DNA from 4 places in the Agrobacterium sp. SORGH_AS 787 genome. Region 1 is predicted to be linked to each of the others. Evidence: riboswitches for the same ligand, from Rfam matches in the RefSeq annotation. Region 1 holds a riboswitch; each other region holds the start of a gene.
What was found. A riboswitch is a leader RNA that binds a small molecule or an ion and turns the genes downstream of it on or off. The one in region 1 is predicted to bind cobalamin.
Positions count from the first base shown of each region.

Region 2: another riboswitch for cobalamin. It lies ahead of bluB (5,6-dimethylbenzimidazole synthase); the one in region 1 lies ahead of QE435_RS23490 (DUF1852 domain-containing protein).
Region 3: another riboswitch for cobalamin. It lies ahead of QE435_RS05735 ((2Fe-2S) ferredoxin domain-containing protein); the one in region 1 lies ahead of QE435_RS23490 (DUF1852 domain-containing protein).
Region 4: another riboswitch for cobalamin. It lies ahead of QE435_RS13705 (DUF1636 family protein); the one in region 1 lies ahead of QE435_RS23490 (DUF1852 domain-containing protein).

Region 1 covers NZ_JAUTBG010000003.1:4,580-8,789, forward strand. Annotated here, with positions in the region: gene QE435_RS23485 (methionine synthase) at 1-616, opposite strand, end outside; gene QE435_RS23490 (DUF1852 domain-containing protein) at 642-1,619, opposite strand; cobalamin riboswitch at 1,722-1,934, opposite strand; partial or broken gene QE435_RS23495 (DNA polymerase Y family protein) at 2,189-2,788, opposite strand; partial or broken gene QE435_RS23500 (ImuA family protein) at 2,709-3,457, opposite strand; partial or broken gene QE435_RS23505 (ATP-dependent DNA ligase) at 3,790-4,210, shown strand, end outside.
Region 2 covers NZ_JAUTBG010000002.1:2,251,228-2,255,437, reverse strand. Annotated here, with positions in the region: gene QE435_RS20215 (EamA family transporter) at 1-621, opposite strand, end outside; gene QE435_RS20210 (LysE family translocator) at 665-1,300, opposite strand; gene bluB (5,6-dimethylbenzimidazole synthase) at 1,406-2,092, opposite strand; cobalamin riboswitch at 2,186-2,365, opposite strand; gene QE435_RS20200 (TolB family protein) at 2,399-3,229, opposite strand; gene QE435_RS20195 (NAD+ synthase) at 3,268-4,210, opposite strand, start outside.
Region 3 covers NZ_JAUTBG010000001.1:1,311,806-1,316,015, forward strand. Annotated here, with positions in the region: gene QE435_RS05730 (TonB-dependent receptor) at 1-1,857, shown strand, start outside; cobalamin riboswitch at 2,384-2,573, shown strand; gene QE435_RS05735 ((2Fe-2S) ferredoxin domain-containing protein) at 2,603-3,463, shown strand; gene QE435_RS05740 (ABC transporter substrate-binding protein) at 3,465-4,210, shown strand, end outside.
Region 4 covers NZ_JAUTBG010000002.1:909,356-913,565, reverse strand. Annotated here, with positions in the region: gene QE435_RS13715 (cobyric acid synthase) at 1-812, opposite strand, end outside; gene cobO (cob(I)yrinic acid a,c-diamide adenosyltransferase) at 816-1,433, opposite strand; cobalamin riboswitch at 1,556-1,769, shown strand; gene QE435_RS13705 (DUF1636 family protein) at 1,886-2,311, shown strand; gene cobW (cobalamin biosynthesis protein CobW) at 2,305-3,342, shown strand; gene cobN (cobaltochelatase subunit CobN) at 3,349-4,210, shown strand, end outside.

The DNA of each region.
Region 1 (4,210 bases):
ATTTCAGCCCTTCAATTGCCCTTTCCAAAGTCGCAACACCCCAGTCATTCACCTCGTCAAAGAAAACATTGAACGCAGGTTCATCGAACTGGATGATATCGACGCCGACAGCCTCCAGTTCCCTTGCTTCCTCGTTCAGTATCCCGGCAAATTCCCAGGCAAGCTTTTCACGGCTCTTATAATGGCCGTCAAACAGCGTATCGATCATCGTCATTGGACCCGGCAAAGCCCATTTGATGGGTTGTTTGGTCTGCTGACGCAAAAACCTGGCGTCTTCGACGAAAACTGGCTTCTGGCGAGAGACGCTCGAGACGACTGTCGGAACGCTCGCATCGTAGCGATCGCGAATTCTGACGGTTTCGCGTTTCTCGAAATCGACCCCTTCGAGATGCTCGATGAATGTCGTAACGAAATGCTGGCGAGTTTGCTCGCCATCACTGACGATATCGATGCCGGCCTGTTGTTGATCGTAAAGTGACAGGCGCAGGGCGTCTCTTTTGCCCTCCAGCAATTCCTCATCCTCCAGTTTCCAGGGCGACCACAGTTTCTTGGGCTCCGCAAGCCAGGAGGGTTTCGGCAGGCTGCCGGCTGTCGATGTGGGGAAAAGTGTCTTCACAATAAGGACCTCTTATAAGTGTTGATCAGGCGGCGCACTGGGCAAACAATTGCTCAAGGACGGCGCGGTATGGCTTGATGAAATGTTTTTCGGTGAATCTGCCCTGATCCACCGCTAGGCGATTGCGTTCTTCGCGGTCGTAGACGATCCGGGTCAGCGAATAATCCTGGTGCTTCAGATCGGGCTGGTAAAACGTCCCGGCCGCTGCATTAGCATTGTAGATCTCAGGGCGATAAATCTTCTGAAACGTTTCCATCGTGCTGACGATGCCGATGAGCTCGATATTGGAATAATCCCCCAGCAGGTCACCAACAAAATAGAAGGCCAGCGGCGCAACGCTGCCCGGAGGCATGAAGTGGCGAACCTCCAATCCCATTTTCCCGAAATACTGATCGGTGGACGAGAGCTCATGCTGCCGGTACTCGACGCCCACGACTGGGTGATGATTTTCGGTCCGGTGATAGGTCTTGCTGGTCGAGGCACTGATGCAAATGACCGGCGGCTTGCGAAAGTGCGACCGGTAGGCATCCGACTGCAGAAAGGACTTGAACAGGTTCCCATGCAGGTCGCCGAAATCGGCCGGAGTACTGAAGGCAGGAAGGCTCTTGTTATACGCCGGCAGCACGACGCTGAAGTCGTAGTCCCGCACATAGGAGGAGAAGTTATTCCCCACAATGCCGTCGATACGTTCGCCGGTCTTGTGATCGATGATCGTCGTCTTCAGTATCTCGATGAGAGGAAATTTCTCGCCTTTAAAATCGAGGCATATTTCGACCGAAATGATCTCTAGTTCGACTGAATACCGGTCCGATTTGGGATTATCCCAATACGCAAGGGCGTTGAAACGGCTATCGATCATCCGTAAGACATTGCGCAGGTTCTCCTGCCTCTTTTCGCCCATGGCCAGATTGGCGAAATTGGTGGTGATGCGCGTATGCTCCGAAGGGCGGTAGTCCTCGTCGAAGGGTACGCTCGTGATTGTGAAACTGCAGGTCTGAGACATGTTGTGCCCCTTTAAAGCTGGGGGCATGGGTCTGCGGACGCATAGCAAGACAGGCCGCTACAGCGCAGCCTTTGCTACGGCACACTGGGACACCCCGCCCGTGGACGTTACTTCGCCAAAGGCAGGTCTCCTGGCTCACGGTTCATCACTTCCGTCCGTCTTCCCGGGTAAACCAGTGACATACTGGACTTCAGCTCGCCGCTTACAGTTGCGGGGGCAGCGTCGGCATTTCCGAATGACACGGAGCACCGACTTCCCTCTTAGCTCCGGCACGTTGCGCGCAACGACCGGAGAACCTTAGGCACCATGACCATATTGAAGGGTAAGCCGTCAGTCAACATCATATAACGATATCTTTATATCGTTAAATCACAACTCGACCGCAGGCTTAGATCTGATGGATTGCGCGATTGCATGCGGCGTTGAAATACGACCCTTATACGCCGCAGCCGGACCCGCACCATTAACGGCATCGATCAGAATGTTGGCTTCAATCGCGCCCTATGGACGCTGGCCGAGGGAATGTAGCGCCTGAAAACCGCCAGATCGTAAAACCGTAGAGCCGCCAAACCGATCGTCTGGAAGCCCAGGGTCCTCAAGTCGGCGACGATCTTTTCCGGAAGTCGCAACAGAGAAAGCGGAAGCCTCTCGACCGCCTGAAGCGTCCCGCCCCTCGGGACAATGACGGTCTCTCTGTTGATCGCCCGCGCGCAGGCACGCGCCGCACCGCAAGTGTCTGCCACAGCAACGCGGGCATTGAGCTTCCTGCCTAAAAACTGGTTAACGATTGTTGTCGCCATTGGCAGCTCTCCGCCCTGCAGGTGATCGGCGCCCTCGGTATCTATCACGATGCCGTCGATCCCGTCGATGGCCACGATCGGCGAATAGACGGTCAATGCCCAAAGGGTGATCCGTTCAAGGGCAGCGGCGTCGGCCGCAGGGTCGGCCTCGACCATCATCAAGTCGCGGAAGATCGCCTGTGCTTTCGCGGCCGGCATCCCTGCTCTCACGCCCGCTTTCCCGGCGGCTGCATCGGCGGCAGAGACCCAGCGCTTCGACCCCGACTTGGCGATCACGGCAATGGCCTGTTCAGGCGGAATGGAGGGATCCGCGCGCCGTATTCGATCCGTCGGCAGATCGGGAAGATAGATGGATACGACCCTTGTCATCACACGCTCTCACGAGAAACTCAGCACACTCACCCACTTTCACGCGCATTAATTCCAGAAACCATTGTGCACTCCCCACCCCCGGAACCGGCAGTTCTTCCGACGGCATCACGCTGACCGGCCATCTGGTGGTCGAGGCCGCCGGTTGCCCGAAATCGTTCGCCTCCGTTTGCCGTCGCCAGCGTCGGACGGCGATGGCCATGGTTCTTGTCTTTTCAGCGACAAGCTGGAGACGCCGCGACGCCGTCATCGGCAACCGCACCAGTTCGCCGACGACAACGCCAAGGCCCCCAAATGAGAGGCACTCCTCCATGCTCGCCAGGACGTCCTCCTCCTTGTGTCCCTCAACGAATACGACCCGGTCAGGATGAAGGCCGACTTGCGCCAGCGCCGGCATGAAGAGGTCGGGCCTTGTCAAACACCATGCCATCTGGCCCTTTGTCCGGGCCGCTATTCCGGCAACGAAGAGCGCGGCGGCCGCGCCATCGACGGTGCCAGAACCTCCGCCTGCGAACTCATGAAGTGCCCCATAGGATCCCCGCCCGGCAAGACCGCATCGATCTCCAGCGCGCCGAAGGGAAGACAGCCGGCACGTCTGCTCGGCGCGCCCTGCATCGAGGCGATGCGCTCGCGCAGATCGGAGATCAACCTCTCTCGGGCAGCAGTCATCGTTCACGGCTCCCTTCAAGATCGTGTTCAAGGATCGACGTCATGTCGTTCAACCTATTTGTTCACTTTTTGTTCATGCCCGGCACAAGAGTCAAGCCGGGCTAACGTTCGGAAATCCGTCCTAATGTAAGGATAGAGAAATATTCTCTGCCGAATCAAACAACTAAAGATGAAAGAATTTTTTTGCAGCGGCATCCCTGGTTTGCGCGGGAATGTATATCGGAGGGTGCACATCGGTCAGCAGAGTATTCTTAAGGTTTTCTGTTGAACTGCCGCCATGACGACCCCCCCCCCCGAGATCTAAGCCGCTTCTTCGTGAGACTGAGGCCCCGATCCGCTCGAAGCCGCATCGGAAGCGAAATCCCGCGCAGCCACAGCTTCCGTTTGATCCGATGCCTGAACGCGTCGAGCCGGCGCTAGCGCAACTGAAAGCACATCCGCCAAAAGGTGATCAGTGGAGGTGGGAGCTGAAATGGGACGGCTATCGCCTAGCTGTCCATATTGAACCGAAACGTGTGCGAATCCTCACACGCGGTGGCCATGACTGGACGCATCGATTTCCAACGATCGAACAGGCGGCCCGAGCGCTCGGGCCGGCGACGATGATCATCGATGGCGAGGCGGTGGTGCTTGATGAGGAAGGCCGGCCTGACTTTGGCTTGCTACAGAAGTCGCTCGGCGCTTCCAGCAAGACGGCTGGCAAGGGCGAGTCTGACGCCGTTCTCTACGCCTTCGACCTCATATATCTCGACG
Region 2 (4,210 bases), on a different contig from region 1:
CGTCATCATGTTGGCATTTGCCAACCCTTCGCGAATCGCCTGCGGGCCTTCGAGCAGCAGCGAAAGTGCGACCAGCGGCAAAACCGGGGCGAGACTGGTCCAGGCGACAAAGGAAATGGCGTTGACGCGGCCCACCTTGCGGTTGACGATGTTGCCGACAGCCCAGCTGAAGGCCGCTCCTACGCACATCAACAGTGGCACGAGCGCTGTCAGTTCCAGACGTTCCAGGCCAATCACCGCAAGGCCGGAAAAGGCAACGGCTGCCCCGGCAATGTGAGACTTCAGCGGAATTTCACCCAGCAGCGTCACGGCCAGCGCCATGGTGAAAAAAGCCTGCGACTGCATGACGAGCGAGGCAAGTCCCGCAGGCAGACCCCATCTGATGGCTGTGTAGAGGAGCCCGAATTGCGCGCAGCCCATCACCATGCCGTAGACGACCATATGCTTCCAGGGAACCTTGGGGCGCGGCAGGAAGAAGATCAGCGGCACGGCTGCGAAGAGGTAGCGCAAGGCTGTGAGGAAAAGAGGCGGCATATCCATGACGCCGACTTTGATCACGACGAAGTTGAAGCCCCAGAGAAAAACGGTGACAAGGGCAAGAAGAATGTGCGGCACTGACATTGCTATATTCCAAAACTCGGCGCCGCACGGAATGGCGACGCTTTTAAGCGGCCGCCTTCTTCCAGCCTGCCGCGAGCAGTCCGGCACCGATCAAAAGTCCGCCACCGGTGCGGTTGACGACACGCTGGACGGAGGGCTTGCGGATGGTGTTGCGGGCTGCACTTGCCAGCAACCCATAAAGAGCGGCGTTGCAAGTCGCAAGCACAAGAAAAGTAACTTCGAAAATAAGCACCTGCGGCCAAAACGGCAGGGTCGGCACCAGGAACTGCGGCAGGAAGGCGACGAAGAAGATGATGCTCTTCGGGTTCAGCGCCGTGACGATGTAGGTGTGCAGGAAGATCTTGAGCGGACGCTCGCGGCCCGTCACGTCACCCTCGCCTTGCGCCGACGTGCCGACAGGCGCGCGCCAGAGCTTGATGCCGAGATAGATCAGGTAGGCAGCACCCACCCACTTCAAGACAGTGAAGAGAACGGCGGAGGTCGCGAGCAGTGCACCGAGACCCAGCATGGACGCGGTCATGGCGGTGAAGTCGCCGAGGGCCACGCCGGCAACAGTGGCGCTGCTTGCCTTGCGACCGTGACCAAGCGCGTAGGAAATGACCAGCAAGATCGTTGGTCCGGGAATGGCGAGCATAATGGCGGATGCGGCAACGAAGGCCAGCCAGTTTTCAATCGGCATAATATGATCCCCTCTCGAAATGAGAGTGAACTAAGCCACCGGCCATGAGGACTGGCAAGTGGATTTTGGCTGACTGATACGCCCACCGACAAGATGGCCTCTTCGCTACTTGGCACCCCACCGGTCTTTGAAAATCAGTTCGTCCAGCGGCAAACGCTGACGCCAACCCTTCACCGCTAACTCAGGCTCGGCGTAGAGTTCAGCGACGTAGCCGAGGCAGAGCCATGCGACGATTTCGATATGCTCGGGGATGCCCAAAATCTTTCGGATATCATTGTCATGAAAGATGCTAACCCAACCGACGCCCACACTTTCGGCACGTGCCGCCAGCCAGAGGTTCTGCACAGCGCAGACGGTGGAGTAGACATCCATACGCGGATTGTGCGTTCGCCCCAACACGACATCGCCACCTCTTGTGGTGTCGCAGGTGACGCAGATGGAGAGCGGCGCCTTTCTGATGCCCTCCAGCTTGAGGCTTCGATAGAGGGCCTGCTTTTCGTCCGCGAACATCAAAGCGGCTTCCTCATTGGCGCGGCTGAAAGCCTGCCATGCGGCATCTTTGATGTCTGTATCGCTGACGAGGGTAAAATTCCACGGCTGCATAAAGCCCACCGAGGGCGCGGCGTGGGCTGCGGAAAGCAGCTTGTTGATCAGCTCATCCGAGAGCGGGTTCGGCAGAAACTCGTTGCGGACATCGCGACGTGTCTCGATGGCGCGGTAGACCGCAGCCTTTTCGTCTTCAGCAAATTCCAAGGCCGGCATCAGGCCGTGCCGGGTATCATCAGGTCGCATCGTCAATCCCCAACAATGCAGAAGAAACCGCATGAGCGTGCCAATCGGGGCACTGCACACCGTTCTTCCTCACAACCTGCCGCCGTCCGCGCGGACTGGTCTATCGTGTCAGGCCGGTCTTCTGACTTGGCTTCTTCTGCCCGTTACCGCCTTCCCGATTGCTCAGTGGCTTATGGCAACAGGCATCCGCCTTACAGCGTTGGGCACGTTGCGGTCTTGCACCGCATTCCCGATTCTCCTGCCAAAGCAGGCACCTGACGACGTTGCGTATGGGCAATTGCCGATCGGAAGGCAAGCGCGCTACGTCTATCCAACCGGAAAATATCGCACATAGGCGAATTCGTCACCGTCCGCTGACCAGTTGGGTGAGTTCATTGTCCCCTGCCCGCCGAAGAGACCGAAGAGCGTTTCGACGTTGCCACCATCGGTATCCATCAGTCGCACGCGAACATCGAGATCACGCGGATGGTCAAAGACGTCGCCGTCATAGGAAATGAAAACGACCTTGTCTCCCTTGGGCGAGGGATGCGGAAACCAGTCGCCATATGGGCTATCGGTGATGCGCTCCACATCCGATCCGTCCGGCCTCACCCGCCAAATCTGCATCTGCCCGGTGCGGCTGGAGTTGAAGTAGATCCACTGACCATCGGCTGAATAATCCGGGCCGTCATTTCGCCCCTCGCCATGGGTCAGGCGTATTTCGGTGCCGGTCTCGATGTCCATGGCATAGATATCGAAAACCTGATCCCTGATCCCGCAATAGGCGAAGCTTTTGCCATCCGGCGCCCAGCCATGCCAGTAGGACGGCAGGTTCCGCGTCATCAGTTTCGGCGTGCCGCCGATGGATGGAAGAAGATAGATGGCGCTTTTGCCGAATTCGACCTTATCGGAAATGGCATAAACAGAACCGTCCGGCGAGACGCCGTGGTCGTTGTTGCACTGGACGGCAAAGCCAGTGTCTACCTTATCGACGGAGATGTCTCCGGCAAGAAACAGACGGTAGAGAGCTCCATCGCTGTTCAGCAACAGATACTGCCCGTCCGGAGACCAGTTCGGGGCTTCGAACAGCTTTTCCGTCTGCCAGACCACGCGGTTCTCGCGGGTGCGGACATTGAATATCTCGACTGAACTTCGCATCGTTCCTCCCGTTGCGATTGCCCTTGGACCAGTCGGAGTTACCTGTCGCGGAACCGATTGGTGATCGGATACCGGCGATCGCGACCGAAGTTTTTCTTGGTGATCTTCACGCCTGGCGCAGACTGGCGGCGCTTATATTCGGCGAGATAGAGCAGATGCTCGATGCGGTGGACCGTCGCGAGATCGTGACCGCGGGCCACGATCTCATCGACGGACATTTCCTGCTCCACCAGGCACTCGAGAATATCGTCGAGAACCGGATAGGGTGGCAGCGAGTCCTGGTCGGTTTGGTTGGGACGCAACTCGGCAGAGGGTGCCTTGGAAATGATGTTGGCCGGGATGACTTCGCCCGAAGGCCCAAGCGCGCCAGGCGGCACGTGGGCGTTGCGCCATCTTGAGATGGCATAGACCTGCATCTTATAGAGGTCCTTGATCGGGTTGAAGCCGCCATTCATGTCACCGTAGAGCGTCGCATAGCCGACGGACATCTCCGATTTGTTGCCGGTCGTCACGACCATCGAGCCGAACTTGTTGGATACGCCCATCAGGATCGTACCGCGCGCGCGGCTTTGCAGGTTCTCCTCGGTGATGCCCTCTTCCGTTCCTTCGAACAAATCCGACAGTGCCGACATGAAGCCATCGACAGGTTCGGCAATCGGAACGATATCATAACGGCAGCCAAGCGCCTTGGCGCAATCGGCAGCATCCTTCAGCGATTCTTCCGAGGTGTAGCGGTAGGGCAGCATGATACAGCGCACCCGCTCCTCGCCCAGCGCATCGACCGCGATCGCGGCGCAGATGGCCGAGTCGATACCGCCGGAAAGGCCGAGAACGACGCTCTTGAAGCCGTTCTTGTTGACGTAATCGCGGAAGCCCAGCATGCAGGCGCGATAATCGGCCTCCTCACCCTCTGGAATATGCGACACCGGACCGTGGCTGCAGTGCCAGCCATTCTCCGTGCGTTTCCAGTCGGTGACTGCC
Region 3 (4,210 bases), on a different contig from region 1:
GGGTTTTTGGAGCCAACCGGCGGCAACGGCAGTGTTGCCGCTGCCTATCGATCTGAAAACCTCGATATCGTCGCTGGCTTTGCCCGTCGCCAGAACGGTAATTACCACGCCGGCACGAAGGGCGATGTGCCCAGTCCAGTTCTGTTTCCTGATTGCGGCAGGGTCACAGAACAGTTGACTTGCAGTCTCCCTCGACCCGGTTGGACTGCAGTCGGGTTCTCCGGCCTGAACCGGTTCCGTGCGGGAGAGGAGGTTCTCAACACGTCGCAGAGCAACACCTCGACCCTCTTAAAAACCACCGTTCGGTTACCCTACGATCAGAAGATCGATCTCGGCTACATTCATTATGAAAGCCGATATGGAGAGATCATGCCGTCCCAGATCGTATATTCAGGAGATTATGGGGCCTATCAAGCCACGTTGAGCCAAGTGGAGATGGATACGTATACAGCCAAATATGGCTGGAATCCTGAGGATTCAGATCTTGTGAACGTCAAACTGTCTGCATGGATGACGAACGCCGATCTCACAACGCCTATGCAATGGTATTGGCCCGCTGTCGGCACGCCGGCTGATCCCACTTTTGACAACTACTATGGTGCTGCGAACCGGCGCTGGGGCATCAATGCGGAGAATACGTCACGTTTCGACACCGCTTGGGGCGACCTGTCGTTCAACTACGGAGGCTCCTTCACGCACGAGCTTATCGAGCCAGGCGAAGGAGCAAATCTACCGAATGCGCGAGAGGGAAACCGCCGTGAAGCAAGCATCTTCACTTCCGGTGAATGGAAGCCGACGCAATGGCTGACGTTGAACGGTTCTCTCAGATATTCAGAGTTCAAATCGAGAGACACTCGGCCATGGGAAACGACCACCTATCCATTGAGCTACAATGGCCAGGTGCTGAGCTTCAATTCCTCGGCTGAACGGGCTGCATATCGTCGAGCCCATCCCGGCTCGACCAATCTTCTCGCCGTGACCACCTCGAACTCCGGCGTTTATCAATCCTATGAAGATAGCGGCTTTGCTCCCATGGGCAGCGTTATGGTGGAACCCTGGGATGGTATCCAGTTCTACTCGAAATATGCCGAAGCTCTGCGTATGCCCAGCCTTTTCGAGACCACACGAGGATTTTCGTTCTACGGCGGCGATTTTCCACCGGGCCAAGCCAATCCTCTGCGGCCTGAGCACGCTCGGACATGGGAGTTTGGATCTAATGTGATGAGCGACAGCATCTTCACCGCAGGAGACGAACTCAAACTGAAGGCCAGCTATTTCCATAATCGGGTGGACAACTATCTCACCAGATCTCTCAATCAAGGGAGAGCCTATATCGTCAATATCGACTATGCCAAGTTGGAGGGTGTTGAGCTGGCAGCATCCTACGACGCGGGCGACTTTTTTGGCGACCTGTCCTACACCCGTTACCTACGAACAGAGTTCTGCTCTCGTCCCGGACAAGTTTCCGGCACGTCGTATACAGCCCTTTGCTCAAGCGGCGGCGTTGCCAATAGTTATGTCATCAACCAACTTCCACCGAAAGACAGCCTCTCGCTCACTCTTGGCATGCGGGCTCTGGACGAAACTCTTACCTTCGGCGGCAGGTTGAATTACATCGGCAACCGTCCCACGACCGCTTTGGGGGTATCAAACTCCACAGGTGGAAGCCTGACCCATGTGGAGTGGAAACCCTACACCGTGGTTGACCTCTTCGCCAGCTATAAGGTCAACGACAACCTTAAGATCGATGCCGCCATCGATAATGTTGCGGATACCTATTACATGGATACGCTGACGCTCGGACTGATGCCTTCACCGGGTCGAACGTTCCGGCTCAACCTGACCGCAAAATTCTGACTGGTATCACAGCGGCAACCCCGCATCGTTGATGGACAAGGAATGGAGCCTGTCGACGGACGTCGGACTTAGTGGTGCCGGTGCTTGCGGGTCATGGGCACTCTTGAAAGCCCATGATGGCATGCGGAAGCGTTGATAGTCGAAACCGGCTCCGTCCACGCTTGGCCTCGATTCCTTTTTCCAACGTGGCGAATTTCGAGCTTGCCGTCGCAATGACTTTATCATAAATGGTATAACATTACATATCGGCTGGATGAGAATTCGTGTGACTTAAAATGAAGAAACCCACCTCGGTGCACTGCCTCGAATGCCAGAATTTGACGAAGAAACCTCCAGTGCTGTCCCGCCCAAGATCATCGTGTCGAGGGGGTGCGGTAAATTCACTCTAAGGGACGTTCGTACAGATATTTGAGCTTCAGCGTCGTGCGCCGGTCTGCAAATGATCAATGGAAATCCTTTTTCATCGCAAGTTGGTCCGCCACACTTTTGCGATGGTGTTGCGCCGTTGACAGGAATGGCGCGCCATGTAGATTTGGCCAGTCATGGTTCTTTCACCTCGGTGGAAGCTAAGAGGGAATTCGGTGCAAAACCGGAGCTGTCCCGCAACTGTAAGCGGCGAGCCGTTTGTCCGATATGTCACTGGCAGAATTGCCGGGAAGACGGAAAACGGCATTGACCCGCGAGCCAGGAGACCTGCCTGACGATATATAATTCCGTGGTCGGGGTGTGCCACAGGAATGATTGTGTGCTGACGGTGTGGTCAGATGCGCCATCATTTTTGCTGCCTCCTCCAATTGAGATTCAGGCAGTGCGCAGCGAACAACAGCATCCAGATCGACCAGCAAGGCGCGGAATTCTCCTGATTGCAAAATCCGCCTTTGCGGCCGCGCCCCATAGGGAAATGCAGCGACTGGCAGCGCAACTGGGCGAGTTATGCCCCGAGGACGTCGTCAGTTTTGCATTTACCGAACAAGGTACGCCCTCATTCTTCGAAGGGTTGGTTGCCCTGGTGGCCCGAAACCTTAACCACATCATCATCCTTCCGTTGATTTTGCCGATGGAACCCAGCTTTTTCCGATGGTTAGACAAATCGATAAAGCGCTGGCGAGGCTCCGGGGAACAGCCATGGCCTGGGGTATCGATCACTCAAGACATCGCCTCCTCTCCCTTCATGTTACCGCTAGTTGCTGATCTTCTGAGGGAGCCGAAAATCGTTGAGAGTGCCGAAGGAAAAGCTGTTGCTCTCGAGGGAACGATCGTGCCGCAGCAGCGGTACCGTGTTCTCGTTTGCTCTGGTGCAACGTGCAACAGCGCAGGTGCCGATACGATCTGGAACCATCTACGCAATCAGCAGGAACGTCAGAAACTGCGCATTGTCGGCGAAGGCACTATGACGGCGAAGTCGACGTGCCTCGGGCCCTGCAGTCTGGCACCGGTATTACAGGTGTTTCCAGAGGGTACCTATTACGGCGGTGTGACCGAGCAGGCCGTGGATGACATCATATCCTGCCATTTACTCGGCGGCCGTGTGGTCGAGACTTATGCGTATCACCCCACAGGCCACAAGCAGCGCCTGAAAAATCCCCAAATTGATCCGAGGAGATAAGATGTTATCCAGATTCACGTCCTGCGTTGCTTTTGCTGGGCTCGCCGCCGTTGGCATAATGGCAGCGGCTTCAACTGCCGTCGCTGCGGACTCACTCCATGTTGGTGCGACCTACATCACCAGTGGCACTGATCCGGCCAAAGGTTCGAACGGTTGGGCATTGACGAGTCATGGTGTTGGCGAAAATCTGTTTACCGTCGACCGCGACGGCAAACTGGTTCCGGAACTGGCTGAAAGTGCCAAGCGCGACGACGATTTTACGTGGACGATAGAGCTTAGGCCAGGCCGCATGTTTTCTGATGGATCTGCTGTTACGGCAAAGGCTCTGGCAACTGGTTTTGAGAACACGTTTGCGAAAAACAAAGCCGCCCTTGCCACTGGTGGGAAGCTAAGCTTCGAAGCGGTCAACGACTTAACGCTCAAGGTAAAAACGGAAAAACCGATACCCTACATCCCTGCTCTGTTTGCGGAGTGGCCGATGGTTGCTTACACACTCTCGGCGAATGGTGAGGCAACGTTCACCGGCCCCTACAAAATCGCTGCCTTTAAAAGTGACGCTTCCATTACACTCGAGCCGAACACCTATTTTCCCGGTTCAGACAAACGTTCGCAAGTTGAGTTCCGAAAGTTCGGGGATGCGCAGAGTATGACGCTGGCGCTGGAAGCGGGAGAGTTGGATCTCGCTTTCGGACTGCCATCAGAGGTCGTCAGCCGACTGAAAAACAATCCCGATCTGACTATCAAATC
Region 4 (4,210 bases), on a different contig from region 1:
TCGAGATCGTCGAAGTTCGAGATATGCGGCAGGATTGGCACGGCAATGCGGATTTTCGCACCGGGCTTTGATTGGCTTGCGCCGGTTAAGCCGAGCGCGTCCTCGGCGGGCAAGCGCGATGCCTCGGCGAAATGCGGGAGGAGGCCGATGGAGCTCCAGCCAGTATGCTCGGCAATAACGCGCATGCCTTCATCGAAGAGCGAAGGGTCGCCGCGAAAACGGTTGACGATGAATCCCTCAATCATCGAGGCGTCGTCCGCATCCACCACTGTCTTCGTGCCGACGAGGCTGGCAATGACCCCTCCCCGGTCGATATCGCCGATCAGGATCACGGGGACATCGGCTGCCCGGGCAAAGCCCATATTGGCAATGTCGTTGGCGCGCAGATTGACTTCCGAAGCGCTGCCGGCACCTTCCACGAGGACCAGATCGGCGCGGGCTTTCAGATGCTCGAAGCTTTCGAGCACCCGGGGCATCAGCCCGGCCTTCATCTGTTGATAGTCGGCTGCTTTCGCATTGCCGAGAATTTTTCCCTGAACCACGACCTGCGCACCCGTTTCGCTCTGGGGTTTCAACAGAACCGGGTTCATGTGCACTGACAGCGGCACGCCAGCGGCGCGCGCCTGCAAAGCTTGCGCCCTGCCGATCTCGCCGCCATCTGCCGTCACCGCCGCGTTGTTAGACATGTTCTGCGGCTTGAAGGGCAAAACCGAAAGTCCGCGCTGGGTAAAGGCGCGCGCCAGACCTGCCACCATCAGCGACTTGCCGACATCCGAGCCGGTTCCCTGAAACATGATGGATCTGGCGGCCATGGATCAGTACTCGATGCCGGATTGGGCTTTGACGCCTGCCTTGAAGTGGTGCTTCACCAGCGTCATCTCCGTCACCATGTCAGCTGCCTCGATGAGCGGTGGCTTGGCGTTACGCCCGGTAACGATGATGTGGAGATCAGGGCGGCGGTTCTGCAAGGTGGCGACGACCTCCGTCAGATCGAGATAGTCGTAGCGAAGCGCGATGTTCAGCTCGTCCAAGACCAGAAGTCCGATCGTTTCGTCGGCCATCAGCATTTTGGCTTCGTCCCAGGCTTTCGTGGCTGCCGCGACGTCGCGCTTCAGATCCTGCGTGTCCCACGTGAAACCTTCGCCCATGGTGCGCCATTCCACCCGGTCGCCGAAAATGGTCAGCGCCTGCTGCTCGCCGGTCGACCACGCACCCTTGATGAACTGAACGATGCCGACGCGTCTTCCCGTGCCGAGCATTCGAAGCGCAAGCCCGAACGCGGCCGTCGACTTGCCCTTGCCGGGACCGGTATTGACCATCAGCAGACCCTTCTCGATGGTCTTTTCGGCGACTTCGGCATCCTGCACGCTCTTGCGGTTCACCATCTTTTCGCGGTGGCGGGCGGCCTCGCTGTCGCTGATCTCGCGTGTCATGATGTCCCACGTCCTTCCGAGCCGTTTTTAGAAGCGGCGACTATAGTCAAAACGCCCTCCTCCGCAATGGAGCCGATGAGCCGCGTGCCAACGCCTGCATTGACCAAGCCGCGGCTTGCCCGTAAAGGTAAGGCACTGACGGTCTTTTTCCGGCAACGGGAAAAGCTAAGAGGGAACACGGTTCCGCCCACTTCTCGGGTCAATCCGTGGCTGCCCCCGCAACTGTAAGCGGCGAGCCCACACCGTAAAGCCACTGGATTTCGATCCGGGAAGGCGGTGCAAGGGCGCTCGTTCAAGCCGCAAGCCAGGAGACCTGCCGTTTCAGAACAAAACGTCTGCCGGGCGGGGTGCTCCGGTCAGTCGGTCTCGCCGAGTTTCGGTTTGCGCTGTCTCGCATTCCGTCTTCGGTATCCGCACCCCTTGCATGTTTGAATGGCGGAAGCGGATACGGTTTGGATATCACCTCAACATCGTCACGGACTGAAGGATCAACCGACACGCGCGAAGCGTCCGGCCTGGTCGTTTATGTCTGTCGCAGCTGCCGCGACGAGGCGGAGCCAAATGCGGAGCCCCGTCCTGGTGCGCTTCTCGCGCAAGCGGCGATCGCGCTTGGCGCCGAGGTAAATGTCGAGGTGCACAGCGTCAATTGCCTCGCCAATTGCAAGCGTGGTGCCAGCGCCGCAATGCGCACAGCCGACGGCTGGTCCTATGTGTTTGGCGGGCTGACGCCTGAAAACGCCGAGGATCTCATCACCGGTGCGCGCCTGCTTTCCACGTCCACCGATGGCCTGATGCCCTGGCGCGGCCGTCCCGATAGTTTGAAGCGCGGCATGGTCGCGCGTATTCCCCCTTTGAATTTCGTCGAGGAGACATCATGACCACGCTAGAGCGCGTTCCCTGCACCATCGTCACCGGCTTTCTGGGCGCCGGCAAAACCACGCTGCTGCGCGGCCTTCTCGAAAAGCTCGATGGCAAGCGATTGGCGATCATCGTCAACGAGTTCGGCGATGTCGGCATCGATGGCGAAATCCTCAAAGGCTGCGGCATCGAAAGCTGCCCGGAGGAAAATATCGTCGAGCTTGCCAATGGCTGCATCTGCTGCACGGTCGCTGACGACTTTCAGCCGGCCATCGAACAGATCCTCAGCCGCCAGCCCAAGGTCGAACATATCCTGATCGAAACCTCGGGCCTCGCACTACCAAAGCCGCTTGTGCAGGCCTTCCAGTGGCCGGCAATCAAAAGCCGCGTGACCGTCGACGCCGTCGTTGCGGTGGCCGATGGTGCGGCCTTGGCGGAAGGCATGGTGTCGCATGACATGGATGCGCTCGCCGCCCAGCGCGCCAATGACGAAGCGCTCGATCATGACGATCCGGTCGAAGAAGTCTTCGAAGACCAGATCGCCTGCGCCGATCTGATCGTGCTGACCAAGGGCGATCTTCTCGATGCGAATGGTCTGGAACGCGCCAAGGCGCATATCGGCGAGCATCTGCCAAAGGCTGCGAAGATCGTCGTCGCATCCCATGGCCAGATCGATCCTGCGGTTCTCATCGGTCTCGGGCTTGCGGTCGAGAACGATATCGAAAACCGCCATACCCACCATGACGAGGAGGAAGACCACGATCATGACGAGTTCGATAGCTTCGTCGTCGAGCTTGGCGCGGTATCCGATCCTGAGTCGCTGGCGGAGCGTATCGCTCTAACCGCGGCCTCCGAGAATGTGTTGCGCATCAAAGGTTTCGTCGAAGTCTCGGCCAAGCCGATGCGTTTGCAGGTTCAGGCGGTCGGCTCGCGCGTGAACCACTATTTCGATCGCCCTTGGGCTGCGGGCGAAGTGCGGCGTTCTGCGCTGGTGGTAATTGGCGAAAAGGGCCTCAACCGCGAGAAGATCGAACAGATGCTGGCTGCCTGACGCATCATGCATATTCTCGCCACCACATCTTCGTCGCTAGACGACCTGATCGAGCCGGTTGATCTCAACCAGCCCCAGGCGGATGTGGTGGTGTTGTCTTTCTCGTCAAGCGATCTGGCCGGTTTGCAGCACGCCTGGCCTGAAGAATCTGGCGTTTCGCTCAGCGTCGCCAATCTCTCCGAACTGCGCCATCCTATGTCCGTCGACCTCTGGATCGAAAAGACAGCAGAACATGCCAAGCTGATCCTTATCCGGATTCTTGGCGGGGCGGACCGTTGGCGCTACGGCGTCGATCAGCTGGCGATGATGGCGCGCAGGCGCGGCGTCAAGCTCCTGCTCCTGCCGGGTGAGTGTAGCGAGCGCGACGAAAAGCTCGAGGCGCAATCCACAATCGACCAGACGTGGCTCGCTTCAATCCTCTCCTTCTTCCGCGAAGGCGGCCCGCAGAACATGCGCCGGCTTTCGGAAGGTCTTGCCGCTTTTGCTGAGGAGGGTGCCTGGCCTGGCTTCACGCCGGAGCCGCTGCCGAAGTCCGGCTTCTATCTGCCGGGTCTTGGCGCCGTCCATGTCGATGAGGTGCTCGCGGCTTTTGCCCCCGAAGCGATAAGACTTCCCATCCTTTTCTATCGCTCCATGCTTCTGGCTGCCGATGTTGCACCAATCGATGCGCTCTTCGAGGCGCTGAAGTCCCGCGGTTTCGCACCCCTGCCGATCTTCGTCAGCGGCCTGAAGGATGGTGAAGCGATCCGATTCCTCGAAGACGCGCTGGTACCGCTGAAACCCGCTGCCATTATCGCCGCCACTGCCTTTGCCAGCCAGACGGATCAGGACGGCACGAGCCTGTTCGACCGGGTGGGCGTGCCGGTGT